DNA from 3 places in the Arthrobacter sp. 01T414 genome. Region 2 is predicted to be linked to each of the others. Evidence: predicted binding sites of a transcription regulator. Region 2 holds the regulator's gene; each other region holds the start of a gene.
The links. The regulator HrcA, encoded in region 2, represses chaperone genes, less so after heat shock. The targets are predictions, from matches to a motif close to TTNGCACTCGNNNNNNNCGAGTGCNAA.

Region 1 (10,117 bases), on a different contig from region 2:
TTGAACGGGCCCAGGGACTGGTCCGCGACCATGTCATCTTCTCGCCCGGTTACGGCCGCACCCCGCACGGGCGTGCGCTGCACAGCCTCGGCCCGCTGTCAGCCGAGGGCGGCCGCGCCAAGTTCGCACTCGCGATGACCCGGGCCCGGCGCTCACTGCACGTATTGAGCTGCTTCCGGCCTGAGGACCTGGACGTCACCCGCCTGAGCCACGGAGCGGTGGACTTCTACGAACTCCTGGACCGCGAAATCGCGGGCAACTCCGATCTGGGGAGCCCGGCGTCACGTGCCGCGGCCAGCGAGCAGGCCCTCGGCGCCGACCCGCTGGTGGCCGATCTCGGCGACCGGCTCCGTGCCCGCGGTGCGCGGGTCTGGCACCAGTACGACGGCGTCCTGGACATGGTTGCCGCTGCCGACCCGATGCACACCATCGGCCAGGACGACGCAGAGATTCCCCGCCCGGTTGCCATCGAGTCGGACGGCACCGAACGGTACCGGCGGATGACGGTGCGTGAGCGCAGCCGCCTCCGCCCGCAGCTGCTGGAGCGCATGGGCTGGCGGTACATGCCACTATGGACCATAGAGGTCTTCACCGATCCTTCCGCCTGCGCGGACCGGATCGGCGGCTACCTCGGACTGGAGAAGCCGGTGGCATCGAGCCGAACGCGCACCTCGCCCGGCTTTTCCGACGACATCGAGAACCTGAGCGTCGAAGACGTACAGGAAGCCTACGCCCCGGCCACCGCGGACCGGAGCTAGGCCGCGGCCGGTGCCGCTCAGCAGGGAACAGTTATTCGCAGCAAGGAGGCCGGCAGCATGAGCGCAGACGCCGAGAACGACAAGCACAAACAGCGTCACGGTGGTGACGCGAACCGGTCCGGCGACTCGGACGCAACCACCCCGGACGCGTCCGTGCCGAGCCAGGATGCAGGTTCCGGGAAGTCAAAGGGTCAGCCGGCATCCGGTGCCGCGGTATCCGGGGGAGTGCTGCCGAACAAGGCGGCCGAAGACGATCCGCGACGCTGGGGCGACCAGCCCGGCAGCTACGATCACGACGCCTGGCTCAAGGAACAGCGCCCACCACATTGGGGCTGACCGGCGCACCGGTGAGCCGGCGATCCTCCGCCTAGCCGGACCCGGCCCCGACCAGGACGAAGAACAGCTTGCCCTGGGTGGAGGATCCGGCGAGTTTCCGGGCCTGGTCCCGGTCCGCTGCCACCACCATCAGGCCGTCCGTCTCCCCGGCGTCGAGCCATGGGTCGGCACGTCCGCCCTGGGCGGAGGTCCACAGGACCGGAACCGCCGACGCGAGCACCCGGGGTGCTGCTGCCTTCCCGTAGCCGTCGCCGCTCGTCATGACGACATTGACCAGCTGGCCGGGGGAGACCAGCTGGATCGAGGCTGGGTCGGCCATGCGAAGGGGCACGGCCGCCGAACCCGGCGGGCTGCCGGCCAGCAGCCCCGGGCCAACAAGCTGGGTGTCGGAGAACAGCTGGCCTTTGCGCAGCGCCACGGCCAGCTGCTTTCCCTGCAGTGCTTCATGGCCAGGCGAGCCTGCGGGGACAACGCCGGGCGGAACCTGGACGGCGACGACGTCGGCCGCATCCAGGACCCGGCCGGCCGGGAGATCCCTTGCGGCGGCCCACGCCGGGACGGTCGCGTCCGGCGCAGGCGTTAGCTGGTGCACGGCGATGCTAGCGGCCAGGCACAGCAGGAGGGCTATGGCCAGCCGGCGGTGTCTGCCAGCCCAGCCGCGGAAGCGCCGCCGTGCCGGGTACTTGCGGCCGGCTCCGGGACGGAAGGGGCCGCGCCGGAGCCCTGGAGGTGCCGATTCTGAATGCGGCGTCGATTCGGAGAAAAGTGCGCGGCGGCTGCGGTGGGCCATGCCGCCACGCTACGTTGAGCCCGTCGGCAGGCATCAGCCCCGGGCGTCGCTATGTGGACAACCGCGGGCGTGCAGCCCGTCTGGTCCTAGCTGGCGGCGGCGGAAGCCGGGGCGGAACTCGCGGTGGCTGCCGGAGCGGGGGCGACGGCGCTGCCCTTGGAGTCCCGTGAGTCGGTCCGGTAGAAGCCGGAGCCCTTGAATACGACGCCGACGCTGTTGAACTTCTTCCGCAACGTACCCTGGCATTCCGGGCAGGTCGTCAGGGAGCTGTCCGTGAAGGACTGCACGGTCTCGAAGGCGTGGCTGCAGTCCTTGCAGGCATATGCATACGTGGGCACTGGGATTCCTCCTCTTGGACAAACGAGCAGGTCCCGGGCTGTCGAAGCGGCATCTCCGTCACCGGAACCGGTGAGCGAGGAAACCGCATTAGCAGTCGCAGGGCCTGAGTGCCAATTCTATCACCCGCCGGCTGCCGCTAGGAAAGCGCGGACAGCGGGACCAGCCCGCCGGGCGTCAAGGCGGCAGCCACCTTCCGGTCGAAGGACTCCGCCGGGATGCTGCCGGCGGCGAGCACCTCCGCGTCGTAGACGACCGCCGCCGTCGGCGGTGGCCCATCGGTGCCCTGGGAAGCCTCGGCGGGAAGGGCGGCCAGCGCCGCCAGAAACTTGTCGTAATAGCCGCCGCCTTGGCCGATCCTGTTGCCCGAGCGGTCCAGGGCCGTGGCGGGCAGGAAGATTCCGGCAGCCCCTCGAACCGCGGAGGTGCCGAGCCGTTCACCGGTTGGTTCCTGGATCGGCGCATAGCGGCTGCGGACAAACTCCGAGGCAGGGGTCCAGTACACCCAGCTCAGCGCCAGTTCGGGCTCGCAGACCGGCAGCAGCACCCTGTGTCCCGCATTATGGAGGGCGGCCAAGAGTGGAAGGGTGGGCGGTTCGGAGCCGACTCCCAGGTAGGCGGCGAAGGTGCTCGAACCGCCGTTCGCCAGAGCGGAGGCCCAGGCCAGTCCATGGCGGCCGATGGCCGCTCCGGCGGCGTCCCGTTCTGCCGGCGACATTGACGCCCGACGCAGCCGGTGGAGGGCGCGGATCTCTTCCTTGGTGCTCATGCTGTGGCGTCCTTTCGCGCGGGCGGCACCCGGTTCAGGGGCCGCGGCTGCCGTGCCGACGGAGACAATTACCTGATGTTTTGCCCCCTCGGTTAGATTAGTCGAGTGATTACACCCAACGCCTCGGTCCGCAAGGCCGTCATTCCCGCTGCAGGCCTCGGCACCCGCTTCCTTCCCGCCACCAAGGCGATGCCCAAGGAGATGCTGCCCGTCGTCGACAAGCCGGCCATCCAGTACGTGGTTGAGGAAGCCGTGAACGTGGGCCTCAACGACGTCCTGATGATCACCGGACGCAACAAGCGCGCCCTTGAGGACCACTTCGACCGCGTGCCCACGCTGGAGGCGACGCTGGAGGCCAAGGGCGACACCGACAAGCTGGAGTCCATCCAGGCCGCGAGCAACCTGGGCGACATCCACTACGTCCGGCAGGGCGACCCGATGGGCCTGGGCCACGCAGTGCTGCGCGCCAAGCAGCACGTTGGCTACGAACCTTTTGCCGTGTTGCTTGGTGACGACCTCATCGATGCCCGCGACGAACTGCTCAGCACCATGATCGAGGTCCAGGCGAAGACCGGCGGCTCGGTCGTGGCCCTGATCGAGGTAGACCCGTCGCAGATCAGCGCCTACGGTTGCGCCGACGTCGAGGCCGTTGAGGGCGAGGAGTACGTCCGGATCAAGCAGCTGGTCGAGAAGCCCGACGTCGACGAGGCCCCGTCGAACCTGGCCATCATCGGCCGCTACGTCCTGCACCCGGCGGTGTTCGAAGTCCTTGAGCGGACCGAGCCCGGCCGCGGCGGCGAGATTCAGCTCACCGACGCCCTGCAGGAACTCTCCGCCGGCGAAGGCGAAGGCTACGGCGTGTACGGCGTCGTCTTCCGCGGCCGCCGCTACGACACGGGTGACAAGCTCAGCTACCTGAAGGCCTGCGTCCAGCTCGCCTGCGACAGCGACGACCTCGGCCCCGGCCTGCGGGCCTGGCTGCCCGGCTTCGCTTCCAGCCTGACGGAATAGTCCCGTGGGGGGCAGCTTCAACTGGCCGGTGACCCTGGAGTGCGGCGACCTCGTGCTGCGTCCGATCCGGTACCGGGACCGCAAGGAGTGGAGCGAGCTTAGGTCCCGCAACGAAGCGTGGCTGGCCCCCTGGGAAGCTTCCAATCCCGTACCCGGGGGCGGGCTGCCCGATTACCGGCAGATGGTCCGGTCGCTGAAGACCCAGGCGGCGCAAGCCACCGCCCTGCCTTTCGTCATCACGGCCTGGACCCCCGGGTTCAAGGAACCGGTAATCGTTGGACAGTTGACTGTCTCCTCCATCGTCTGGGGCTCGGCCATGATGGCCACCCTCGGTTACTGGGTGGACCAGGACAGGGCTGGCCAAGGCATAGCCCCAACCGCCGTCGCGATGGCGACCGACTACTGCTTCCGCACGCTGGGGCTGCACCGGATGGAGATCAACATCCGTCCGGAGAACCGCCCAAGCCTGCGGGTGGTGGAAAAACTCGGGTTTCGCGACGAGGGATACCGGCCGCGTTACCTGCACATCAACGGCGCATGGGCGGACCACCGCACCTTCGCGCTGACTTCGGAGGAAGTCCCGGGAGGCCTGCTGGCCCGGTGGCTGGAAACGCGTCCCGCACAGGCTCCCGAAACCCCCGCCTGACCAGCCGTTTCGTCATATATCCAGTGATTTGGCAGTTGCCTCGCGACACACCGGTGCCAATGCCGCCCGCCCCGCCGTCTTGCTCATACGGTTTTGACTGTGGACTTCCCTCTTAGCAGCTCAGTGATCCTTGTCATTGCTGTCGCGCTCTGGATCGTATGGGTGGCTCCCTACATGCTGCGGAACGGCCGCCCCCAGCTGCAGCCTGCAGTGGAACTCCGGATGAACACCGTGGATGTAGAAAACGCAGACCCCCAAGCCGGAAACGTCATGAAGATGGCGGCCCCGGAGGAGACACCGATGACGAGTACGCAGCGCCCCGAGCCAGCCCCGGGTTTCCTTGAACCCGGCGATCGGGAGCCGGCGGCTCCGGCTTTCCGTATCCGCTACGGCCGCCTGGTACTTGCCGTGGCGGGGCTGATCTCGCTCCTCACCGGCATCGTCTCGGCGGCGTTGCGCCTTTTTGGCATCGGCTCGGGCTGGCTGCCCGCCGCCACACTGTTTGCCGCCGTTGCCGCGGTCTTTTTGCTGCGCAGGCTCGCGGTGCGGGACCGGCGGCGCAAGGTTAACGCCGCGTTCCGCTCGGCCATGGGCGCCCCGGCCCGGTCCGCTTCCGAGGAGGCGGCCCCGGTGCGTTCCGAGGTTGTCCGTGAAGCTGCTGGCCCCGCGAAGGAGAGTCCGCTCTTTGACGCCGAGGCCGGCGCCGCCGAGCCCCAGGATGCCCCCAAGCCTTTGACTGCCGACGAACTGCGGCAGGCGGCACTGGCGGAGGCCGCCGCCTCCGGCGACACGTCCGTCCGCCGGGTGGGCGATCCGTCCTCGGCTGAAGGTTCCAGCTGGGAGCCGGTGGAGGTCCCCAAGCCGACCTACGTGGAGGCGCCCAAGGCGGAACGCCCCGCCCCGCAGCCGCTGGACCTTCCGGAAGCACCGAAAGCCGTTGGCAAGCCCTCGCTGAAGCAGGCCACCGTCCGGCAGCCGGATGCCGTTGCTGCCGAGTCGAAGACGGTGGGCAAGGGGCAAAGCGCCCTGAGCAACCTCGACGACGTCCTGCAGCGCCGCCGCGCCTGACCCAAACGCTCCGCCCCGGGCAGCCGACCCATCGGCCGCCCGGGGCTTTTTTGTTGCCCCCGGCAGTTATCCTGACGAGCATGACGAGAATCTGCGTAGCAGGGGGAACCGGGCAGGTAGGCCGGGAAGTGGTGCGTCAAGCTGTAGCGGAGGGACACCGCGTGACGGTACTCAGCCGCCGCCCGCCCGTGCCAGGAGAGGCCGGCAGGCACGACGGCGCGGAGTACTTCCGCGGGGACGTCAGCACGGGGGAGGGGCTGGCCTCGGCGCTGGCGGGAGCCGACGTCGTCATCGATTGCCTCGAGGGGCAGTCCGGCCGGGCGCTGAAAAACTTCGCCGCCGGCGGGGCGCGGCTGCTGGCCGCCGCCCAGGACGCCGGCGTCACGAAGGCGGTCATGCTCTCGATCGTCAATTGCGACCGGAGCAGCTTCGGCTACTACCAGTCCAAAGCGGCCAAGGAACAGATCTACGAGCATTCCGGTCTGGAAACCCGGGCGCTTCGGGCCACGCAGTTCCATTCCTTGCTTGCCCGACTCTTTGCCGCCGGCGCGAAGGTTCGGTTGATTCCGGTGGTCAAGGGTGCCCGGTTCCAGCCGATTGCGCCCGTAGAAGTGGCCACCGCCCTGCTGGAGGCCGCCCTGGCGGCCCCCTCCGGCGTCCGGCATCGCGTCCGGACTATCGGCGGCCCCGAGATCGTCGGGATGCGAGGGTTGGCTGAATGCTGGCAGCAGGCGACGGGGGCGCGCGGGCGCCTGCTGGAGTTCCCGTTGCCCGGCGGCATGGGCCGATACCTGCGTGCCGGACTCAACCTTGTGCCGGAGGAGCGACACGGCACGCTGACATTCGAGGGCTGGCTGGCAATGCAGGCCGATAGTTTGTAGCCTAGGAACGTTGAGAACGCCGTTCCTCCGGGAGCGGCGTTGTTGCGGGGCTATAGCTCAGTTGGTAGAGCGCTTCGTTCGCATCGAAGAGGTCAGGAGTTCGAATCTCCTTAGCTCCACAATTTGCAGGGGTTTTTGAGCGCCTGTGTGCGTGGAATAAGGCGGCAGGTACGAGTCAGGGATTGCCGTCACTGCCCACGGGATACCCCAGGCGCGCCAGGTAGTCCAGAACCTCGTACGGCCGCTGGGTCAGGAAGCACCACGGCATGTTCTCCTGGGCAAGGATGCGCACCCGCGTCCACGGAGCCAGGGCATCCGGTGGAGTGACGTACACCTCCCGAACGGCCGAACGTTCGACTCTCCATGGGCCAAAGAATCTCTCGAGCCAGCGAAACCTCATGCTGAACTCAATAGAGGAGCCGGTTGCCGTCATTAGGATCCACGGCCCGGACACCCTTTGCAGCTTGCCGGGCCACTCTAGTCCGCCGTGAAATTGACCAGTCATTTGAACACCCTAAATGGATTGAAGGAAAGCCGGGGCTGGGGCGCGCTCCCCGCAGGCTCAGGGGCGGAACGTCCGCTCCTCGATGATCTTGTCGATCTCCTCTTCGGGAGGACATGGCTGGTCATCGACCGGGCATTGGCCGTGCGCCAGCGGGCCATCCAAGCCGCCGACGGCCTCGATACACATCGTGCAGAGGTTGGACGCGTCCACCATGATGACCGGATCCGGATCCTGGAAGCCGCAGAAAGACCTCCGCCAGTCCAGGTCCCGGCAACAGACAATGTGGGCGAACATTCCGGGGTCGTCGCCGCGCTTGAACTTGACCTCCCACGCCGGGGTGCGGACGAGCTCGAGTGTGCCGGCATCGTCAACGGCCGTATCGGTCCGGGTTTCCTTCATGGTGCCTGCTCTCACACTGCTGCCAGGAACATTGCTAACCGGATCATATGCGGACGGCCGTTGCCGGTCGATGGTCTCGGAGAGGCCGGCCTCGCCAAGACCGCCCGCCGTCGAAATCCTTCCGTTCAACGCGGTCGCCGGGGAGGAGGCGCAGCGCAGGGCCAGGCGCCGCGGTGCTCACTGCCTGCGCCACGTGGCTACAAGGGCCGACCGTAGGGGTAATCCACCCATGGTCCGGCCCCTTCTTTCGGGCAGGCTCTGTCGGCGCCCTTGACCGTGCTCCAGTAATCAGCCGGGTACCGGGCTCCCTGAAGGACGGCGTCCAAATGGACTCCGTACTCCTCGCGCCCATCGGCGAATCTGACGTCATAGCGGATGCTGCGGTACCGGGTCTTCAGCCAGCGGCGCTGCTTCCATGATGCGGTGGCCCGGACTGCGACTGGCAAGGGAGTCTCCATGGCTTCATTTTGGCAGAGAGGAATCGCTGTCTCCGGCCTCAGGAGCCGAGGTGCAGATCCTCGGCGATCTGATCGGTGCTCCACTCCGGGCCCGGCGCGGAGCCGTCCGGGTCCTGGAGGAATTTGCCCAGTTCGGCTTCCGCAGTGGCGATGTCGGTGACGTACTGGGCGGGGATGGTGCCGGTGAGTCCGCCCACAGGGACGGCGACCGTTTCGGTGCCTGTCTCACCGGGCCGTTCCAGGATCGCCCAGGTTCCGACCTTGTCGGCGTCGGGTGTCCGATGGCAGACGACGCCGTCCGCGCTGCCTGAGGCGTCGAAGCGTGCCGCGCCGTGTTCGACGATGAGCCGCCAGTTCTTCTTCCCGTCCAGAGAGTGCAGGGCAGCCAGGGCCGCCTTCCGCACTTGGGGGACGGCGGCATAGCCCTTGCCGTCCACGGTCCACGGGTAGGTCGCTTTCTCTCTGGTGGCCAGCGCGCGCCAGGCGACCCCGAGGTTCGCTCCGGCGCCGAAGCCGAAGAACCAGCCAATGAAGTATTTGCCCAACATGAAGGTGATGACCATGAACGCCAGAAGAACCAGGTGCACCATCCAGACCCGGGGCACGCCGAAGCGCAGGAACACTGCGCCGGCGATGAGCCCGGCCGCAAGCAGCCCAAGCTCCAGCGCGGGCTGTTGGGCAGGCCGGAACACTATCAACGCCAAGGTGGCGGCGAACACGACGCCTCCGACGATCGAATAATTCCTCGTGTCGTTCCTGGAACGCTTCGGCACTGTCTCTCCTTGTCATGGCGGCATGGGGTGACCTCTGCCGTTTACCCTTCACGCTAGCCGTGCGGGCCGCCAAGGGTGGGACGAAACCCGCCGAGGAGGGCCAACCAGATCGGGTCTCCTGCCTTGCTGGGACGGCGCGGCGTTCATAAGCTGACGGGGGTCTGGAACCCGGAGGCGCGAAGTCCAAAAAGAGTTGGAAGCCGATGGATGCTGACGGCCTACAATCCACGAGCAGGGTCTTCTTGTGCACGGACTAGATGGCATGCACTGTGGGAGGGGCCGACTCGCGCCCCGGGTACTTGGTTCGTCCCCACGCTCCCGGGGGAAACTGGTCAGTAGAGCACCGCTGAACGCGCTAGGAAAGAGGAACGCCATGACGCTCAAGGATCGCCTGAAACAAGACGTGGTCACCCACATGAAGGCCGGCAATAAGACGGCGCTGACTACCGTCCGGAATGTCCTGGGCGAGATCAGCACCCGGGAGAAGTCCGGTAAGACCCCGGTTGAGCTCGACGACGCCCAGGTGACCTCGCTCCTGCAAAAGGAGGCCGCCAAGCGGCGCGATACCGCCCGCATCTTCACCGAAGCAGGCGAAACCGACCGCGCCGCCGCCGAGCTCGCCGAAGCGGAGATCATCGAGGCCTACCTGCCCAAGGCCCTCTCCCGCGAAGAGGTCGAAGCGATCGTGGACAACGCCATCGCCGCCCTGAAGGCCGACGGCCAGGAACTCACCACGCGCTCCATCGGCGCGGTGATGAAGCCGGTCACCGCCGAGGTTGCCGGCCGCTTCGACGGCAAAAGCGTCAGTGAGATTGTCCGTAGCCGCCTGGCATGACACCCAGCGGAGCCTGCCTTCCTCGGCGGCTGCCCATGGTTTTCCCAAGGAAATCCGCAGGAATCCCCGTCCCGTCCCGCGGCGCGGTTTCTGTTCGGTAACGTTGCGCCCGGCTGGATGTGCGTAAGCGCCGGCCCCCTCAACGTACGCACTTTGGAAGGACCATCCCTTGGCAGGAATCTTCACCTGGCTCAGCGCCCTCGGTACCGCTGGCAAGGCCACTGTTGTTGCCGCCGTCGTCGTCACTGGCGGCGCCGGAGCCGCCATGGCTGCCACGGTCACGGAGCTGGGCTCGGAACCCACCGCCACCGTCTCGCCGGAGCTCACGGCCACTGAGACCCCGACGGCGGATCCCACGGTCGAGCCGACCGCCGAGCCCACCGAGACCGAGACGGCTCCGGCCCCGGAGCCCACCGAGACCGAGACTGCGCCCGCCCCGCAACCCTCCGAGACCGAGACTGCGCCCGCACCGGAGCCCTCCGAGACCGAGACCGCTCCGGCCCAGGAGCCCACCGACGGTGATGACGCCGACGAGGCCGGGGAAGACCGGAC
Region 2 (9,820 bases):
GCACCCGCGCGAACGCATCCAGATGATGTCCACCCGCGCCACCCACGAACTGCTCGAAATCGGCGTGAGCTCCCCGGAACCCACCCCGTCCAAGGGCCTGGGCGTCGGCGAGGTCGGCTACCTCATCACCGGCGTGAAGGACGTCCGCCAGTCCAAGGTCGGCGACACCGTCACCAACCTGGCCAAGCCGGCCACGGATTCGCTGCCCGGCTACGCCGACGCCAAGCCGATGGTCTTCTCCGGCCTGTATCCGCTGGACGGCACCGACTATCCGGTGCTCCGCGACGCGCTTGAGAAGCTCATGCTCAACGACGCCGCGCTGGTCTATGAACCGGAGACGTCCGCTGCGCTGGGCTTCGGCTTCCGCGTCGGGTTCCTCGGCCTGTTGCACCTGGAAATCACCCGCGAGCGGCTCGAACGCGAGTACAAGCTGGACCTGATCTCCACCGCGCCGAACGTTGAGTACGAGGTGACGCTGGAGGACAAGAAGGTCGTCCACGTGACCAACCCCAGCGAGTACCCCACCGGCAAGGTTTCCGAGGTCCGGGAGCCGATGGTCTCCGCCACAATCCTCGCGCCCAACGAATTTGTCGGCGCCATCATGGAACTGTGCCAGAGCCGCCGCGGCGTGATGGGCGGCATGGATTACCTCTCCGAGGACCGGGTGGAGATCCGCTACCGGCTGCCGCTGGCAGAAATCGTCTTCGACTTCTTCGACATCCTCAAGTCCAAGACCCGCGGCTACGGCTCGCTGGACTGGAAGGCCGACGGCGACCAGGTCGCCGACCTGGTCAAGGTGGACATCATGCTCCAGGGCGAACAGGTCGATGCCTTCAGCGCCATCACCCACCGCGACAAGGCCTACGCCTACGGTGTGATGATGACCGGCAAGCTGCGCGAACTCATCCCGCGCCAGCAGTTCGAGGTGCCGATCCAGGCAGCCATCGGTTCCCGGATCATCGCCCGTGAGAGCATCCGGGCGATCCGCAAGGACGTCCTGGCCAAGTGCTACGGCGGTGACATCACCCGAAAGCGCAAACTGCTGGAGAAGCAGAAGGAAGGCAAGAAGCGCATGAAGATGGTGGGCCGCGTCGAGGTGCCCCAGGAAGCCTTCATTGCCGCGCTGACCACGGAAGAGTCCAAGGACAAGGCCAAGAAGTAGCCATGCCAAGCGCACTTCCCCTCGGTGACCCGGCGCCGTCGGACGGGCTCCTGCCCGGCCAGGCGGCGGCGGGCGCCGCGGACCGGGCCTTCGGGCTCTACGTCCATATTCCGTTCTGCGCCGTGCGCTGCGGCTACTGCGATTTCAACACGTACACCGCCACCGAACTCGGCGGCGGCGCATCGCAGGATGCCTACGCCGGCACCGCCGTCGCGGAGGTGGATTTCGCCGGTCGGGTGCTGAAGGCTTCCGGCTTGCCGGAACGCCGGCTCAGCACGGTGTTCTTCGGCGGCGGCACGCCGACGCTGCTTCCCGCCTCGGACCTGGCGCGCATCCTAGGCGCCGCGATCGATACCTGGGGGCTGGAGCCCGGCGCCGAGGTCACCACGGAAGCCAACCCCGATTCGGTCACGCCGGAATCCCTGCAATTGCTCGCCGACGCCGGCTTCACCCGCGTCTCCTTCGGCATGCAGTCGGCCGTGCCGCACGTCCTCAAGGTCCTGGACCGCACTCACACGCCCAGCCGCGTGCCGCAGGTCGTCCAGTGGGCGCGCGAGGCGGGCCTCGCAGTGAGCCTGGACCTGATCTACGGAACACCGGGGGAGTCGCTTGAGGACTGGCGGTACTCGCTGGAAACAGCCCTGTCCTACGGCCCGGACCACATCAGCGCCTACGCGCTGATCGTCGAGGAGGGCACGAAGCTCGCCGCCCAGATCCGCCGCGGCGAAGTGCCCGGCATCGACGACGACGACCACGCCGCCAAGTACGAGCTGGCCGATGAACTGATCGTCGCAGCCGGCCTGGGCTGGTACGAGGTCAGCAACTGGGCGCGCACCCCGGATCAGGCCTGCCGCCACAACCTGGCCTACTGGCGCGGGGATGACTGGTGGGGCATCGGCCCCGGCGCACACTCGCACGTCGGCGGGGTCCGCTGGTGGAACGTCAAGCACCCCACCGCCTATGCCGGCCGGCTGGGCTCGGGCGTCTCGCCTGCCGCGGGCCGGGAGACCCTCGACGCGGAGACCCGCAACGTGGAACGCGTCATGCTCGAGGCCCGCCTGGTCACCGGCCTTGAGATCGCAAGCCTGGGTGGGCTGGGGGACACCGGGCGTCATGCGGTTGCCGGGCTGATTGCGGAGGGGCTGGTGGACCCCGCAGCGGCCTTCAAGGGCCGGCTGGTGCTCACGCTCAAAGGCCGGCTTCTCGCCGATGCAGTGGTCCGACGGATCCTGCCCGACTAGGCAGTCAGGGCGCGAGCGCCTAGATCGCCTAACCGCGCTACTTGATCCAGCGGAGGTTGTACTCGTACCGGTGCGGCTGGCCGCGGTTGACGTGGATGCCGGCGGCCACTGAGAAGCAGGCGAGGGCGATCCAGATGGCGGTTGCCAGGACGGCGAACAGGTTGCCCACCACGGGGACAAAGACGAGCAGGTTGGCCACCACAGCGGCGATCGTGGGCGGAAGCGTGAAGTTCAGGGCTTCCTTCGACTCCTGTGCCGTGAACGGGCCGCGGTCCTTGAAGATCAGGTAAATCAGCAGCGCGGGAATGCAACCCAGGATGCCGCCAAAGTGCGCAAGGGTAGCCCATTGCCGGTCTTCACTCGCCGTCAGCGGCAGGGCATTTGCGGGAACGCCATGATACTGCGACTGGCCATGGCCGGCCTGGTGGTCCGTGTGGTCGCGTGCGTCTTCTGCCACGTTTCGTCCTTTGGATTGCGGTGGAGCGTTGGTACCTCTACGAGCCGCGGCCGCAACAAAATGCAGCGGCCGCTCTTCCAAGAATACTTGCTCGCGACGCGTATGAAGCACGCGGACGGGGCTACGGCACCGTGAGGAAGTCGATGACCTCTTCCACCCGGCCCAGCAGGGAAGGCTCCAGGTCTGCGTAGCTGCGCACCGCGCCGAGGAGTTTTTGCCAGCCCAGGCCGATGTCCTCCTTGGTGCTGTGCGGCCAGCCGAAGGCGGTCAGGATGCCGGTCTTCCAGTCCACGCCGCGCGGGATGACCGGCCACCGTTCTATGCCCAGCACGGCGGGGCGGATCGCCTGCCAGACGTCCACATACGGGTGCCCGACGATCAGCACGTTCCCCGCTGCGCCCGGCGTGGCCATCACTGCATCGGCGATGCGTGACTCCTTTGAGTCGGGAACGAGGTGGTCCACCAGCACGCCGAGGCGGCGCCCCGGGCCGGGCCGGAAATCTTTCACAGCGGCAGCCAGGTCGTCGATGCCGTGCAGCGGCTCAACCACGATGCCCTCGACGCGGAGATCGTCACCCCAGACTTTCTCGACCAGTTCGGCGTCGTGCTTGCCTTCGACCCAGATCCGGCTGGCCTTCGCGACCTGGGCGCGCTGGCCCTCCACCCGGACCGAGCCGGAGGCCGTCCGTGCACCGGGGGCCGCTGCCGGTACCCGCGGGGCGGGCGGCATCAGCCGGATGGGCTGCCCCTCGAGCAGGAAGCCGAAGCCGAGCCGGAACGAGCGGGATTTGCCGCGCCGGTCCTCGAGGGCCACCACGTGCATGCCGCCGGACTTCTCCACGCGGGTTACGGCGCCGACCCAGCCTGACTGCACGTCCTCTAGCACCATGCCGCGTTCCACCGGGATTTCGGGCAGCTGGGCCTTGGCGGGCGCGGAGAGATCCTGCGGGCCCCAGTTCTGGTACGACATCGGTTACACACTGCTTTGCACTTGGGAATCACTTGGGAATTACGGGGGAGGGAACGGGGGCGCGGCCTGTGGTGTGCCGGGAAACACCGGTCCCGGTGGTCACGCCCGCAGCGAATCCAATGCTAACAACGGCGCGAGTCATATTAGACTGGTTAGCACTTAGGCATGTCGAGTGCTAACACCGGGTCTTCTTTCACGTCCGGCGGCACCGGCGAACCGATACGGGTCGATTGGAGGTGGAGCGTGAGCGAGCCACGCAAACTCGAAGTGCTGCGCGCCATCGTGGAGGACTACGTCCATTCCCGCGAACCGGTTGGATCCAAAGCCCTGGTGGAACGGCACCACCTGGGCGTGTCCAGCGCAACGATCCGCAATGACATGGCCGCGTTGGAAGATGAGGGCCTGATCACGGCGCCGCACACGAGCGCCGGGCGGATTCCCACGGACAAGGGCTACCGCCTGTTCGTGGACCAGATTTCGGCGGTTAAACCGCTATCGCCGGCAGAGCGGCGCGCCATCCAGGCCCTGCTCGAAGGGTCCGATGACCTCGACGACGTCCTCGACCGGACGGTGCGGCTGCTCTCGCAGCTGACCAACCAGGTCGCCGTCGTGCAGTACCCGCTCTTGAGCCGTGCCCGCGTCCGGCACATCGAATTCGTGCTCCTGGCGCCGCGCAAGGTCCTCACGGTCCTGATCGCGGACACCGGCAAGGTGGAGCAGCGCGTGATCGACGTCGGCCAGGACTTTGGCGACGAGGCCCTCGCCGATCTCCGCTCCCTGTTCCTGGCAAAACTCTCCGGCACCCCGCTGAGCCTGCTGCCCCAGTCGCTGCAGGCCGTGGTGGACAGCTGTCCGCCCGTGCGGCGCGGCGCTGCCCAGGCCCTGGCCCGCGGACTTGAATCGCTTGCCGCGAGCAGCCGGGAGGAACGGATGGTCATGGCCGGTACCGCCAACCTGGCCCGGTCCAACGTGGACTTCCCGCTGAGCATCGGCCCCGTGCTGGAGGCCCTCGAGGAGCAGGTAGTGATGCTGCGCCTGCTCAGCGACATGGCGCAGGACCCGCGCGGTGTCACCGTCAGCATCGGCCGGGAGAACCCCTACGACGGCCTCTCCGAAGCATCCGTGGTGGCCACCGGCTACGGTCCGGACGCCACAGCCAAGGTCGGAGTGCTCGGCCCCACCCGGATGGACTATCCCACCACCATGGCCGCCGTCCGTGCGGTGGCCCGCTACCTTTCGCGGATCCTCGGGCCCTGACCGGCCGGACCGTGCACCGGACTTCTCGCCACTACAGGCAGTACCCACTGGCAGTACAAAAAGGAAGAGATACACACTTTGAGCAGCCACTATGACGTTCTTGGAGTCTCCCGTGAAGCGACGGGGGAAGAGATCAAGAAGGCCTACCGCAAGCTTGCGCGCACCCTGCACCCGGACGTGAACCCCGGCGACGACGCTTCCGAGCGCTTCAAGGCGGTGACCCACGCCTACGAGGTGCTGTCCGACCCGCAGAAGCGCCGGGTCTACGACACGACGGGCAACGAGAACGGTACCGACAACGGCTTCGGCGGCGGGTACGCCGGCCAGGGCTTCGCCTTCCAGGACATCTTCGAGACCTTCTTCGGCGGAGCCGGCGGCCAGGGCGGCCCGGCATCCCGGGTGCGCCGCGGCCAGGACGCCCTGATCAGCGTCCGGATCGACCTGCGCGATGCGGTCTTCGGCGTCAACAAGAAGCTCGAAGTCGACACCGCCGTCACCTGCCCCACCTGTGAGGGCTCCTGCTGCCGCGAAGGCAGCCACCCCGAGCGTTGCGACATCTGCGGCGGCAGCGGCCAGGTCCAGCGCGCAGTGCGCTCCATCCTCGGCCAGGTCATGACCACCGCCCCCTGCGGCAGCTGCGAAGGCTTCGGCACCGTGATCAAGGACCCGTGCAACGAATGCGCCGGCCAGGGCCGGATCCGCAGCCGCCGGTCGCTCACCGTCAAGGTCCCAGCCGGCGTCGCCACCGGCACCCGCATCCAGCTCTCCGGCCAGGGTGAGGCCGGTCCGGCCGGCGGTCCCTCCGGTGACCTGTACGTCGAGATCCGGGTCAACAACGACCCCACTTATGTGCGCGAAGGCGATGACCTGCACGCAAGCCTCAGCATCCCCATGACGGCCGCGGCGCTTGGCACCGAGCTGACCCTGGAGACCTTCGACGGATCGCAGGAAATTGACGTCAAGGCTGGCACCCAGTCCGGCGAGGTCATCACGCTCCGCGGCCTGGGCGTAACGCACCTGCGCGGCTACGGCCGTGGCGACCTGAAGGTCCACCTCCAGGTGGAAACCCCGGCCAAGCTCGACGCCGCCCAGGAAGACCTGCTCCGCCAGCTCGCCAAACTCCGCGGCGAGCAGTTCACCGAGGGAAAGCTGGCCGCAAGCGGCGGCGTCTTCGCCAAACTGCGGGACCGGCTCGGTAACCTGTAGCGGTGAGTAACCCGGTTTTCTTCACCCCCGCAGGCACCCTGGACCAGCTGGTTCCCGGTGCGACGTTCGTCCTCGAAGGCGCCGAAGCGCGCCATGCGGTGACGGTCAAGCGCCTGGCCGTGGGGGAGGCCGTGGACATCGCCGACGGCGCCGGCAAGCGAATCACCGGCACCGTGACCGCCGTCGCCCCGCAGGAGCTGACGGTGGAGTGCGGCGAAGTGGCGGTCGAGCCAAAGCCGGGCGTTTCCCTGGTGCTGGTGCAGGCGCTGGCCAAGGGCGACCGGGACGAGCTGGCGGCCGAGACGGTGACTGAACTGGGGATCGACGCCGTCGTTCCCTGGCAGGCCGAACGGTCGATCGTCCGGTGGAAACCAGAACGCGCCGCGAAGGCGCACGCCAAATGGCAGTCGGTCGTGACGGCGGCGGCGAAGCAGGCCCGCCGGGCCTGGATCCCGGAGGTCCGCGCCGCGGTGGACGGCAACGGCCTGCAGGCGGCCGTTGCCGCCGCGGACCTCGCGGTGATCCTGCATGAGGACGCGGTTCGGCCCCTGCGGCAGGTGCTGGAGGCGTGGTCCCAGCAGCTGACCGACGACGGCGTAGCCCGGGAGGTGCTCCTGATCGTGGGACCCGAGGGCGGCATCAGCCCGCGCGAGGTAACGCGGCTCTGCGATGCGGGGGCCGTCACGGCCCTGCTGGGCCACCACGTGCTGCGTTCCTCTACCGCCGGACCCGCCGCCACCGTGCTGGCCAGCGACATTCTGGGACGCTGGTAGCGGCAACCCGCTGACGTCACAGCTCCGGCGCGGGCCGGAGTGCAGGGCGGAGATAACCCTTAGCGGACAGTGAACCCGCGGGTATCGACATTCAGGTCCTGGACCTTGCTGGCGGGGTCGATCTGCGACACGCGGACCTCATACTCTCCCGGACCCAGGTTCAGCGTGAGGTTGAACAGCCCGGACTCCGAGGCGTCGGCCGAGGCGGTGGTGGTGCCGTCGAGGTAGGGCGTCTTGCTGGCGCCGTCGACCCGCATTATCTCCCAGCGCAGCTTGCCGCCCGGGACCGTGCTCCGGCCGGAAATCTTGACCTTTCCGTCCGCTACCTCGGTGCCCTCCTGCGGATCGATGATCCACACGGGGGCGACCATTCCGGCGCTGCGTGAGGTCGGTGAACCGAGCCGGACCCGGTTGAAAGCGACGTAGTCGGTGTGTCCATCCACGAGGATGACGACCTGGATCTGCTGTCCGGTGTCGGTCAGCCCCGCGCTGGCACCGGCGGCTGTGGCTGTATAGACGAGTTGCTGGATCGCACGTTCGGCTATGTCGGCGTCGACATTGCTGTTGAACGCATCGGCCGACACGTCCACCGTGATGACGTTCTTGCCGGAAATCGAGGTGGCCAGCATCCTGGGGTTCTGCCACGGGGTGAAGAAATCGGGATCGAGCGGCTTCTGCGACATCATCACCCGCAGGGCCCGCGTGATCGGGTTGTCCTCTTCGGACACGTCGCGGAATTCGCGGTACAGGAAGACGTTGTTGTTGCTGCGCCCGATCCAGTAGACCGGTGCCTTGTTCGAAGCCTGCGTCGATTCCAGCGGGGCGCTGGTGGTCGCGACGCCCGCCGCAGTTCCGGGGACGGTGTGCGTCGGCGTGTTCGAGTTCGTGATTCCGGGCTGGGGCGTGGCCACGCAGCCGGACAGCGCCAAGGCCGCGGGCAGCACAAGATGCAGCAAGCCGCGGCGCGTACGCCGCCCTGCTGCAGTCCCGGTCACTCCGCGCTGGATGATTGCCCTGTTCCCTTCGCTGTGGGCCTCGCGCCGCGGGCGCGGCAGGGCCGAATCCAGCATTACACAGGGAGACCGCGCTCCGGACGGGATTCGGGGCGGTCCGGCGAACTGCAACGGGAACGATATGAGGACGATATGAAGTTGATACCTAATGTCGTGCCGGAGGCCCAAACGAAGGCCCAGGCGGAGGCCCGTGCCGGCCCCGCGCCGCCCGCGCGCGCCGGTACCGGGCCGCGCTGGCGTAAGATGGAAGAACCCGCTGAAACCGGCGCGGACGGCCCGGATTGCCGTCGGCCCGCACCCGACGCGGCGAGACCATTTCCGAACTGGAGGGGACCAGAGGCCTACGGGCCAACACCATGACTGAAGCAGCCAACGGCAAGGCCCGGATCAGCGCGAACGAGCGCACCGCAGGGGAATTTCCCCACTCCCTCCCAGGTCTGCGGACGGAGGTGGTCCTGTTCGACAATTCCGACCAGATGGTGCAATCCCTGGGAAGCCATGACGAAGCCCTGCGCTTCATCGAGACCCAGTTCCCCAACGTCGACTTCCACGTCCGTGGCAATGAGCTCTCCATCAACGGCCCTGCCGCCGACGTGCCCCGCATCATGCGGCTGCTCAACGAGGTGCGCGGCCTGGTGGCACGCGGAACCGTCATAACCCCGGTGGTCCTGCAGCAGCTCGTATCCCTGCTGCGCAGCCAGTCGCTGCAGAACCCGGTGGACGTACTCACGCACAACATCCTTTCCAGCCGCGGCAAGACCATCCGGCCCAAGACCCTGAACCAGAAGAACTATGTGGACGCCATCGACGCGAACACGGTGATTTTCGGGATCGGCCCGGCCGGCACCGGCAAGACCTACCTGGCCATGGCGAAGGCCGTCCAGGCGCTGCAGCAAAAGGAAGTCAACCGGATCATCCTGACCAGGCCGGCCGTCGAAGCGGGGGAGCGGCTCGGCTTCCTGCCCGGCACGCTGAGCGACAAGATCGATCCCTACCTGCGCCCGCTCTACGACGCCCTGCACGACATGATGGATCCCGAGTCGATCCCGCGGCTGATGGCCGCGGGGACCATCGAGGTGGCGCCGCTCGCCTACATGCGCGGGCGCACGCTCAACGATGCGTTCATCATCCTGGACGAGGCCCAGAACACCACCCCGGAACAGATGAAGATGTTCCTCACCCGGCTGGGCTTCGGGTCCAAGATGGTCGTCACGGGTGACGTCACCCAGGTGGACCTGCCGTTCGGCACCCGGTCCGGGTTGCGGATCGTCGAGGACATCCTGCAGGGGATTGAGGACGTCAACTTCTCGGTCCTGGACGCCTCCGACGTCGTCCGGCACCGTCTGGTGGGCGACATCGTCAACGCCTACAGCGTCTGGGACGAGACACAAAGGAACCGGGTCAAGCAGTCTGTCGCCCGGGAGAACCGGGGAGAACACGCATGAGCATCGAGGTCAACAACGAATCCGGCGTCGCGGTGGACGAAGCCCAGCTGGTCGCGCTGGCCCGCTTCGTCTTTGAGCGGCTCTTCATCCATCCGCAGGCGGAGCTGTCCATCCTGCTGGTCGATGAGCCCGCCATGGAGAAGCTGCACATCGAACTGATGGACGAGCCCGGTTCCACCGACGTGCTCTCCGTGCCGATGGACGAGCTCACTCCCGGCACGCCGGACAAGCCCACCCCGCAGGGCATGCTGGGCGACATCGCCATCTGCCCGCAGGTGGCCGAGGTGCAGGCCAAG
Region 3 (10,117 bases), on a different contig from region 2:
GTAGGTGAGCAGCACGGCGTCCGCGCTGAGGCGGTCGGCGGCCAGGAGCTCCAGCTCGGCGGGCACGCCGGGGTCATCTTCGAGAGCCATCATCATCTCGTCGCGGGTCCAGAACCGACCCGAACTCCCGATCTCGGTGAAGTCGGGGTGAAGCAACACCCCTGTGCGGCCCAAGTCCGAGCGCGTCTCGGGGAGCAGCAGCTCCCGCTCCAGCGCCTCGACGATGGCCTCCGGGGTCCGCTCCGGTCCGCCTGCCGCAGCGCGAGATTCCTCCTCCAGCTCGCTGAAGAGGTCCGGCTCGGCGTAGAGGGAGGATTCGCCGAACAGCGTGGGCTCGGCGATCACTTGCTGCGTTCCCGTGTGAGCGTCTGCCGACTGTCCAGATGTTGCCCGGGCGCCGTTCATGGCCGCGGCCGAGGCGCCCTGCGCGGCGGGGGCGGCCTGCGCTTCGGGGGCGGCAGCGTCCCCCTCCCGGACGAATCCGGGACCCTGTCGAGCGGCGACGCCCTGCTGGTAGGCGGTGGCAGCGGCCCTGGCCCGGTCATCCGCTGCTTCGTTAAGGTCGTGGCCGGCGTGACCTCGAACCCATTCGAAGGTGTACTTGCGTCCGGTAAGCGCTTGGTCGATTTCCTTGAGCAGCTCGACGTTGAGCACAGGCTTGCCGTCGGACTTCCGCCAGCCCTTCCGCTTCCAGCCCGGCATCCACTTGGTCACCGAGTTGATGACGTACTGGCTGTCGCACAGAATGTGCAGGTCCTCGCCCGGAAGGTGCGCCGTGGCCCGGAAGAGGTCCAGGACGGCCATCAGCTCGCCCTGGTTGTTGGTCCCGTGCGGCCACCCGCCGGCACGCCAGCAGTCGTCGTTCACGTACCAGGCCCATCCGGCCGGACCGGGATTTCCTAAAGCCGAACCGTCGGCCGCTGCTGTAATCGTCACTGCACTATCCTGCCAGACCCCTGCCACCCAACGCTCCCTCAGATCCGGCGCCCAATCCCCCAACGCTCCCGCACCACCGGCGCCCAATCCCCCAACGCTCCCTCACATCCGGCGCCCAATCCCCCAACGCTCCCTCACATCCGGCGCCCAATCCCCCAACGCTCCCTCACATCCGGCGCCCAATCCCCCAACGCTCCCTCAGATCCGGCGCCTGCCTACCCAATGCTCCCGCACCACCGGCGCTCAATCCCCCAACGCTCCCTCAGCTCCGGCGCCCAATCCCCCAACGCTCCCTCAGCTCCGGCGCCCAATCCACCAACGCTCCATCAGCTCCGGCGCCTACCTATCCAAGGCTTCCCGCCCCCGGAGCTCGCCTGAGGGAGCGTGCGGCCAAACTCCGCCACAACTGAGGGAGCATCCGGCCAACCCCCACCACAACTGAGGGAGCGTCCAACCAAACCTCGCCACAACTGAGGGAGCGTCCAACCAAACCTCGCCACAACTGAGGGAGCGTCCGGCCAAACCCCGCCACAGCTGAGAGAGCGTCCAACCAACCCCCGCCACAACTGAGGGAGCGTCCGGCCAACCCCCGCACAACCTGAGGGAGCGTCCGGCCAAAAACCCCACAACCTGAGGGAGCGCCTCGGGGCTCGGTTAAACGCCGACGGCGGCCCCACCGCAAGGTGGGACCGCCGTCGTCGTTGTACCGGGGCCGGCAGCGGACTGCCGACCGGGGTGGGCCGGGTAGCCAGGGGGTTAGAAACCGCCCATGCCGCCCATGCCGCCCATTTCGTCGCCGCCGCCCATCGGGGCACCGGCCCTTTCGGGCTTGTCGGCCACAACGGCCTCGGTGGTGAGGAACAGACCGGCGATGGAAGCCGCGTTCTGCAGGGCAGAGCGGGTGACCTTGACCGGGTCGTTGATGCCGGCAGCGAGCAGGTCGACGTACTCGCCGCTTGCCGCGTTCAGGCCGTGGCCGGCGGGCAGGCCGCGGACCTTGTCGACCACAACGCCCGGCTCGAGGCCGGCGTTGAAGGCGATCTGCTTCAGCGGGGCGTCGATGGCTACGCGGACGATGTTCGCGCCGGTTGCCTCGTCACCTTCGAGCTGCAGGTTGGCAAACGCCTTGGCGCCGGCCTGAATCAGGGCCACGCCACCGCCGGCGACGATGCCCTCTTCGACAGCAGCCTTGGCGTTGCGGACGGCGTCCTCAATGCGGTGCTTGCGTTCCTTGAGCTCAACCTCGGTTGCGGCACCGGCCTTGATGACTGCAACGCCGCCGGCCAGCTTGGCCAGGCGTTCCTGCAGCTTCTCGCGGTCGTAGTCCGAATCGGAGTTCTCGATCTCGGCGCGGATCTGGGACACACGGCCGGCGATCTGGTCGGCGTCGCCGGCACCTTCGACGATGGTGGTCTCGTCCTTGGTGACAACGACCTTGCGTGCCTTGCCCAGCAGTTCGAGGCCGGCGGTCTCAAGCTTGAGGCCGACTTCCTCGGAGATGACCTGGCCACCGGTGAGGATGGCGATGTCGGCCAGCTGCGCCTTGCGGCGGTCGCCGAAGCCCGGAGCCTTGACGGCGACGGACTTGAAGGTGCCGCGGATCTTGTTGACGATCAGGGTGGCCAGAGCCTCGCCCTCGATGTCCTCGGCGATGATCAGCAGCGGCTTGTTGGACTGCATGACCTTTTCGAGGACTGCAACCAGTTCCTTGACGTTGGAGATCTTGGAGTTGACGATCAGGATGTACGGATCCTCGAGGACCGTTTCCTGGCGCTCGGCGTCGGTGACGAAGTAGGCCGAGATGTAGCCCTTGTCGAAACGCATGCCCTCGGTGAGCTCCAGCTCGAGGCCGAAGGTGTTCGACTCCTCGACGGTGATGACGCCTTCCTTGCCGACCTTGTCCAGGGCTTCAGCAATCAGTGCGCCAATTTCGTTGTCACCGGCGGAGATGGACGCGGTCGCGGCGATCTCTTCCTTGGTTTCGATTTCCTTGGCGGAGGCCAGGAGCTCGCGGGTGACCGCGTCGACGGCCTTTTCGATGCCGCGCTTGAGGGAGAGCGGGTCAGCGCCGGCCGCAACGTTGCGCAGGCCTTCCTTGACGAGGGCCTGGGCCAGCACGGTTGCCGTGGTGGTGCCGTCACCGGCGACGTCGTCAGTCTTCTTGGCAACTTCCTTGACCAGCTCGGCGCCGATCTTCTCGTAAGGGTCGTCCAGTTCGATCTCCTTGGCGATGGAAACACCATCGTTGGTGATCGTGGGGGCGCCCCACTTCTTTTCGAGGACGACGTTGCGTCCACGCGGGCCGAGGGTGACCTTGACGGCGTCGGCGAGGATGTTCAGGCCCCGCTCAAGACCGCGGCGTGCCTCTTCATCAAATGCAATGATCTTGGCCATAACGGCAGTAGTCCTTTCGGGACAGTCGTTAAGAATGAACCTTGCGCTGCGGTGCCCGCGACGGACGATTCCTGCCCGGCAGCCTCTGTACGCCGCCGGGCCAGGGATCTCACCCCAGCCAGGTATTTCTCTCGCTCCCGCTCAGCCCGCCACCACAACGCAACCGGCCGAACCGGACGTCGTGTTAGCAGTCAATACGCGGGAGTGCTAACTCCATAATTAGCACTCCCCCGGGGAGAGTGCAAGCAGTGGTGACGCCGGGGTCGGCCACCGACGGGCGCTCTTCGCTACCAGCGATCAGGAGCCGGTGCTGCGGGCGGTTTCGCTGCCTGTCATCTCGGCGTTGTTGTCCGGCCCATAGGTATAGAGCATGTACGCGGCAGCGGTGACGTCGCCGTTGCCATCGAAGTTGATCGGACCCGAGGCGCCGTCGTAGTCAGGGCGTTTGCCGGCCCGGAGGGCGGTTACGCATTCCTGGTAGGACTTGCAGACCACTGCTTCCCCGGAATTACCGGCGGCATCGCTGCCTGACGTAGTTCCGCCCGAGACGGCAACCAGCTTTGAGGCGATGGAGGTCCCGGCGTCGTCCTCCGCGGCGGCTGCGGCGAGTGCGGCAAGGTTGACGGCGTCGTACGTCTCCGCGGCGAACGCCATGTCCTTCAGGCCAGGGTCCACGGCCACGAGTTCGGCCTGGAAGTGAGCGGAAGGGAATGTGCCGGGCAGGACCCCGCGGGCGCCGTCCAGGGCTTTGGAGCCGAGGCCGGCCCCGTACTGGTTGACCGCTCCGTCGCTGAGGATGAGCTTCTTTCCGGCCAGGCCCGCATTGTTGAGCTCGGCAATGGCGCCTTGGGCGCCGTCCCGGGCTACCAGCACGACCGCGTCCGGGGCGGCTGCTTTGGCGGCCGCTGCCGCCTGTTGCGCCTGGCCCGCCTTGAACTCGGCGTCGACCGCTGTGCCCAGGCCGGCGGCCTTTGCGGCGGCCGAGACTGCGACGGAGACGTCTTGGCCGTAGCTGCCTTCCTCGTGGACCACGGCCAGGGTCTTGGCGCCGCCGTCCTTGGCGAGCTTGACCAGGACCGAAGCCTGCGCGATGTCGGCGGCGGCGGTGCGGAAGTAGTAGCCGCCGCTCTTGTACTTGCTGAGCCCCGACGCGGTGTTCGCCGGGGAAATGACGGCGACCTTGGCGCCTGCGAGGACGTCGATGGCGGCCGCGGCGCGGCTTGAGTCGGTGGGCCCGATCACGACGTCGGCCTTGGCCGCCACCAGGTCTTTGGCCTGCGCCGCGGTGTCCGTGCCGACGGACTGCGGGAGCAGCTCCACCGGTTTGCCCTTGTGGCCGCCCGCCGCATTAATTTCCTTGACCGCCAGTTTTGCCGCCGCCAGCTGGGGCGCGTTAAGGAATGCCTGGCTTCCGGTGTTGTCTAGGATCAGGCCGATCCGCAATGTGCCGTCGCCGCTTGCTTCCGCTGTGTCCACCCGGGCATTGCCCGCGGGTCCGGCGCAGGCGCCCAACGCCACGGCTGCTGCTAACCCGGCCGCCGCGGCACGGCTGAACCGCCGGAACCGAAGCCGGCGGTCAGGGCTCGTCGGGGCAATGGCCACAGAGGAGACTGCCACTAGGCGGGCCGGACGCTTTCGGCCTGCGGGCCCTTTTCGCCTTCGCCGACTTCCAGCTCCACCCGCTGGCCCTCGGCCAGTGCGCGGTAGCCCTCGCCCGCGATCGCGGACCAGTGCACGAAAACGTCGGCCCCCGAGCTGTCGACGGTAATGAAGCCGTAGCCCTTCTCGGCGTTAAACCACTTGACGGTCCCCAATGCCATGTTCTCCACACTTTCTAGCTAGCTTGCCAACGGCCCACCCCGATGTGCGCCGCGGTATGCGAAACGGGTATGCGAAACGAAGTCCGCAGTCACTCTACCCACAGCCTTCCACCAGCGCCCGGACGGGGTCCCGGCCATGCCGGGAATAGTTATTCAGGCGTAACCGAAGCCGTCGGCCGGCCCGGCGCTACTGGAAACCGGGGCCTAGGACGACGACCAGCGGCATTTGGAAGTCCGCCGAATCCACCAGAGTGCCAATTCCGAGGAGCGAGCCCAGCGCTTCGGCGTTCGCCTTCTGCGCCGGGCCGTTGTAGAAGACCACGGAGGTCTGCTGGGGGGCGCCGCCCCAGTTGCCGACCGGGCCCTGGACCCATCCAGCGCCGGTGAGCCTTGATCCGACGCGGCCGGCCAGGCCCGCCGTCGTCGTTCCGTTGTAGACCGCCACCGGCTGCGTCTTGTCAATCTTCTTGTCCCCTGCCTGGTCCGCGGCGGCGCTCGGCGTGGCGGAGGGGGACGGCGTGGAGCCCGCCGGGGCGAGGCTGCCGATCGGCCGGCTGCTGGGGGACGGCTTTGAGCCGTCGCCGGAGGAAGCTGCCTGCGACGCCGCGGCGTTGCTGCTGGCCTGGTCGGCGGACATGGCCGAGCCGCCGGCCGGACCAAAGCCCAGTTTCGGGAGCAGGAGGAACGCGACGAGGCCTACGGCGAGGGCTGCGCCTCCCGAGGCGAGGATGGGACCCAGGCGGCGGGCACCGGGTGCCGCGACTGTCCGGTGGACACCTTGGCGCGTGGAGGCCTCCGGGACCCGATCAAATTCATCCCGAGCGTATTTGGTCATGGTAAAACGACGTCCTTGCTGATTTCTGGCTGATGGCCCGACGCCGGAATCCGCGCGGATTTCCGCGCCTCCGGCCGGGCTACACGCGCTTTCTTACGCGTCCGAGCCCAAACGGCGTGCAGTGCGGGCACGTTGTCGTGACGTACGTAGTCTACGCAATCTCTTGACCAGCATGGGATCGTGGGCCAGAGCCGCCTCGGTGTCGATCAGCGCGTTGAGGATCTGGTAGTAATGCGTTGCGGAGAGGTCAAAGAGCTCCCGGATGGCTTGTTCCTTGGCGCCGGCGTACTTCCACCACTGCCGTTCCAAGGCAAGCATCTGCTGCTCGCGGCTGCTCAACGGCGAGTCCTCGGAGACTGCCGTAAGCGCGGCGTCGGCGCCATCCGCGGGCAGGTACTCGGGTGCTGCTTCGGCCACTGCACACTCCCTGGCTCGTTCCGATAGGTCTCCCCCACATGTTACGGCCGAATAACAGGCTTGTCATTTGGCGGGCCCGGGCAGCATCCCGGGTCCCTGCGAGAATGAAGCCGTGCCTGATTCATTTAATTCCGATGCGCTCTTCGAACTGGACCCCGCCGCCGGCGAAGCGGTGGACCTCGCGGCAATGGCGCGCCTTCCCTTGCACGAACTCGTGGCACCGGACTGGGCCGAGGCGCTGGCGCCGGTCGAGGAACAGCTGCGCTCGGTCCTGGAGTTCCTCGCCGCGGAGACCTCCGGCGGGCACGAGGTGCTGCCGGCGCCGTCGAACATCCTGCGGGCCTTCCGGCAACCGCTCTCCGACGTCCGCGTTCTGATAGTGGGCCAGGATCCCTATCCCACGCCCGGCCACGCCGTCGGCCTGTCCTTCGCGGTGGACGGCGGCACCCGGCCGCTCCCCCGCAGCCTCGCCAATATCTACAAGGAGCTCGACGCCGACCTCGGGCTGCCGGCACGCGTACACGGTGACCTCAGCCGCTGGGCGAAGCAGGGGGTACTGTTGCTCAACCGCGTCCTCAGCGTCCGGGCCGGAGCTGCCGGTTCACACCGGAACAAGGGTTGGGAAGCCGTGACGGCGGCCGCGATCCGGGCCGTCGCGGAGCGGCAGGACGCCCACGGCGGCCCGGTCCCGCTCGTGGTGGTCCTCTGGGGCAAGGACGCGGAAGGCGTGCGGCCGCTGCTTGGCTCGTCCGCCGTGATCGCCAGCGCCCACCCGAGCCCGCTGTCGGCCTCGCGCGGATTCTTTGGCTCGCGCCCGTTCAGCCGCACCAACGAGCTGCTCGCCGCACAAGGCGACGGGACGGTGGACTGGGAACTGCCGCCGCTGCCCTGACCGGCTTCTTGGCTAGGCTTAGCACCATGACATCTGTCCCCGCTGCCACCTCGGCGAACCGGAACTCCCGGCCCCAGACCAACCTCACCGTCCTGCGCCGGGAACAGCTCTCGCCGCACATGGTCCGCATCGTCGCCGGCGGCCCCGGTTTCGCCGCCTACGTCAACAATGATTACGTGGACCGGTACGTCAAGATCGCGTTCCCGCAGCCGGGCATTGATTATCCGCAACCGCTGGACTTGTGGGCCATCCGGGAGTCGCACCCGCGTGAGCAGTGGCCGCACACCCGGACCTACACCGTCCGCTGGGTCGACGAGGCGGCGGCCGAACTGGCGATCGACTTCGTCATCCACGGAGACGAGGGCCTGGCCGGTCCCTGGGCCGCCTCCGCTCAGGCCGGAGACAGCCTCGTCTTCACCGGACCAGGCGGAGGCTACAACCCCGATCCGACGGCGGACTGGCACCTCTTCGCCGGCGACGAGTCCGCCTTGCCTGCCATCAGCGCCGCCATCGGGTCCCTCCCCCGGGACGCCCGCGGGCTCGCCTTCCTGGAGGTGGACAGCGACGCCGACGTCCTGGCGATCGACGCCCCCGCAGGACTGGAACTGCGCTGGCTGCTGCGCCGCGGTGCCCCGGCCGGGAGCGGTACCCTGCTGGTCGATGCGGTGCGTGACGCCGAGTGGCCGGAGGGCAAGGTGCACGTCTTCGCGCACGGGGAACGCGGCTACATGAAGGGCCTGCGCCCGGTGTTCTTCGCCGACCGCGGCCTGGAGCGCTCCCAGGTCTCCCTTTCCGGGTACTGGGCCAGCGGCCGGGTGGAAGATGATTTCCAGGCCGAAAAGAAGCTGCCGATCGGCAAGATCTAGTCCGCCCAGGCCACTGACTCTCCGGAGCCCCCGCGGTGCAGGGGCTCCGGAGATTCAGCGGCGGCGGGCGCGGCGCCGCTCGTTGCTGGCCAGGCTGCGGGTCAGCGGCCGGGCGAGCGTGTCGCCGAGCACAATGCCGGCCGCGACGCCGAGCACGATTGCCCCTGCGTTGAGCATCCCGCCGGCCCCCATCAGGATCTCAGATTCCTCGATGGTCAATACATACATGGACCGGAATATGGTCAGGCCGGGCAGCAGGATGAGTGCCGCGGGCACCGCTACGACGAGCTGCGGGGCGCCCATCCGGAGCGCCACCACCCGGGCCAGCAGGCCAATGACGACGGCGGCGAGGGCCGGGGCGAAGCGGGGTCCGATGCCTGCGGCCGATCCGCCGATCAGCACCAGATGACCGACGACGCCGACCGCCGCCGTCGGGAGCAGGAGCTTCAGCGAGGTCTGCTCCGTGACGCCGATGGCGACCACGGCGACGGCGACCAGCGGCACCAGCACCCACAATGGATACTCCGCCGGGAATGTTTCGGTCACGTCGATGGCCTTCATCCCCGTCATTGCCCCCACCACGAAGCCGACGGCTATCCCGGCCACCAGTGCGCCGAACGTCAGCATGGTGGACAGGAACCGGCCCGCCGCGGTCACCGGGAAGCCGTTGATGGCGTCTTGCACCGACGAGACAAGCCGGCCGGTGGGGAGCAGCAGCAGGATCCCGCCGACCACGACGATCGCCGGCGGAATCTGGATTCCCGCCCGGCTGCCGAAGCGCCAGAGCAGCAGGGCGATCAGGGTCACGACGAACGAGCAGGCCGCCGTGATGAAGAAGTCCGGGGTGCGCCAGCGTCCCAGTTGCCGTGCCAGCAGGCTGATCAGCAGGTTGGAGAGGAAGGCTACGCCGGAAGCGGCCAGGTCGCCGCCGAGCACGCCGACAAAGACGGCGGAGAAGACGCCGAATGCCACGGTGACCATCCAGCGCGGGAACGGCTTTGGGCTGTGCGTGATCTCGTCGAGCCTGCGCACCGCTTCCTCGCGGCCCACTCCGCCGGCGACGATGTCCGTGACCAGTTGGTGGACCTCGGCCAGGCCGGCGTAGTTGTTGGTCCAGGACCGGACCACCCGCAGCAGCGTGATGGGCGTCTGGTCCTTCGGGGCATAGTTGATGGCCACCGACTGGTTGGTGATGTCCACCTCGATGTTCTTCAGCCCCAGCGCAGCGGTGATGGCGATGATGCTGGTTTCCACTTCGAGGGCGCCGGCGCCGTACCGGAACATCGATTCGGCGAGCTTCAGGGCGAAGTCGATGGTCTTCCGGGCGGAGCTGTCCACGCCGCCGACCTGGATCATCGGATTGGCGTACGGGCTGCCGGCCAGCCGGTCAACGATACTCAGCGGCGCCGTCGGCGGGTTCTCGCCCTGCACCAGCCTGCGGAGCATGCGTTTCGCGGCGGCGTTCTGGCGCACCTCCATGGGCGACATCGGCTCGGTCCGGGGCAATCCGTCGGTCTGCGGCCCGCGGCGGCCGTCGGGGGGTTTGGTCATTGCGGCCTCCTCACATCAAGCTTGCGGGCGGTTTAGTAGAACTGCTGGCCCGTACGCCGCGTGTACAGCTGGCGGGCGACGCGCTCACCGGCGGCCATCCAGGCCTTGTACTTCAACGGGCTCAGGACTTGGTCGTAGCATCCGACGAAGTCCGTGACGGTCTTGCTGAAGCTGGTCTTGAACAGGCCCAGGCCGTGGAAAGGGTTGGACGTGTCCTTCAGCTTGTCGCTGGGCGGCGTGCCGCAGAAGTCGTATTCCGTGCAGCCGAGTTCCTTGAGTTGGTTGATAGCCGTCCACTGGACCAGGTGCGAGTCGCCATACTGGCTGCGCTTCTGCAGGGAACCGCCGTCCTTATACGTGCCCTTGCGCCCGTAGTTGATCACGAACGCTCCCACTGAGGGCACGC

Region 1: the regulator HrcA is predicted to act here: its motif matches at 2,311-2,337, upstream of AC1DK9_RS03640 (FmdB family zinc ribbon protein).
Region 3: the regulator HrcA is predicted to act here: its motif matches at 3,515-3,541, upstream of groL (chaperonin GroEL).

The regions. Positions count from the first base shown of each region.
Region 1 is NZ_JBFTQK010000001.1:773,406-783,522, forward strand. It holds gene AC1DK9_RS03625 (AAA family ATPase) at 1-758, shown strand, start outside; gene AC1DK9_RS03630 (hypothetical protein) at 816-1,094, shown strand; gene AC1DK9_RS03635 (RcpC/CpaB family pilus assembly protein) at 1,126-1,884, opposite strand; gene AC1DK9_RS03640 (FmdB family zinc ribbon protein) at 1,971-2,222, opposite strand; gene AC1DK9_RS03645 (5-formyltetrahydrofolate cyclo-ligase) at 2,360-2,989, opposite strand; gene galU (UTP--glucose-1-phosphate uridylyltransferase GalU) at 3,095-4,000, shown strand; gene AC1DK9_RS03655 (GNAT family N-acetyltransferase) at 4,005-4,646, shown strand; gene AC1DK9_RS03660 (hypothetical protein) at 4,770-5,714, shown strand; gene AC1DK9_RS03665 (SDR family oxidoreductase) at 5,795-6,595, shown strand; tRNA gene AC1DK9_RS03670 (tRNA-Ala) at 6,642-6,714, shown strand; gene AC1DK9_RS03675 (hypothetical protein) at 6,771-6,929, opposite strand; gene AC1DK9_RS03680 (hypothetical protein) at 7,158-7,499, opposite strand; gene AC1DK9_RS03685 (hypothetical protein) at 7,996-8,730, opposite strand; gene AC1DK9_RS03690 (GatB/YqeY domain-containing protein) at 9,104-9,565, shown strand; gene AC1DK9_RS03695 (hypothetical protein) at 9,735-10,117, shown strand, end outside.
Region 2 is NZ_JBFTQK010000002.1:205,831-215,650, forward strand. It holds gene lepA (translation elongation factor 4) at 1-1,162, shown strand, start outside; gene hemW (radical SAM family heme chaperone HemW) at 1,165-2,403, shown strand; gene AC1DK9_RS06425 (DUF4870 domain-containing protein) at 2,441-2,860, opposite strand; gene AC1DK9_RS06430 (DUF3097 domain-containing protein) at 2,982-3,830, opposite strand; gene hrcA (heat-inducible transcriptional repressor HrcA) at 4,074-5,087, shown strand; gene dnaJ (molecular chaperone DnaJ) at 5,166-6,293, shown strand; gene AC1DK9_RS06445 (16S rRNA (uracil(1498)-N(3))-methyltransferase) at 6,296-7,066, shown strand; gene AC1DK9_RS06450 (GerMN domain-containing protein) at 7,126-8,022, opposite strand; gene AC1DK9_RS06455 (PhoH family protein) at 8,436-9,524, shown strand; gene ybeY (rRNA maturation RNase YbeY) at 9,521-9,820, shown strand, end outside.
Region 3 is NZ_JBFTQK010000006.1:102,548-112,664, forward strand. It holds gene AC1DK9_RS14015 (RNase H family protein) at 1-936, opposite strand, end outside; gene groL (chaperonin GroEL) at 1,693-3,330, opposite strand; gene AC1DK9_RS14025 (ABC transporter substrate-binding protein) at 3,628-4,806, opposite strand; gene AC1DK9_RS14030 (cold-shock protein) at 4,947-5,150, opposite strand; gene AC1DK9_RS14035 (LytR C-terminal domain-containing protein) at 5,338-5,985, opposite strand; gene AC1DK9_RS14040 (DUF3263 domain-containing protein) at 6,079-6,402, opposite strand; gene AC1DK9_RS14045 (uracil-DNA glycosylase) at 6,590-7,294, shown strand; gene AC1DK9_RS14050 (siderophore-interacting protein) at 7,321-8,160, shown strand; gene AC1DK9_RS14055 (threonine/serine exporter family protein) at 8,215-9,711, opposite strand; gene AC1DK9_RS14060 (lipid II:glycine glycyltransferase FemX) at 9,744-10,117, opposite strand, start outside.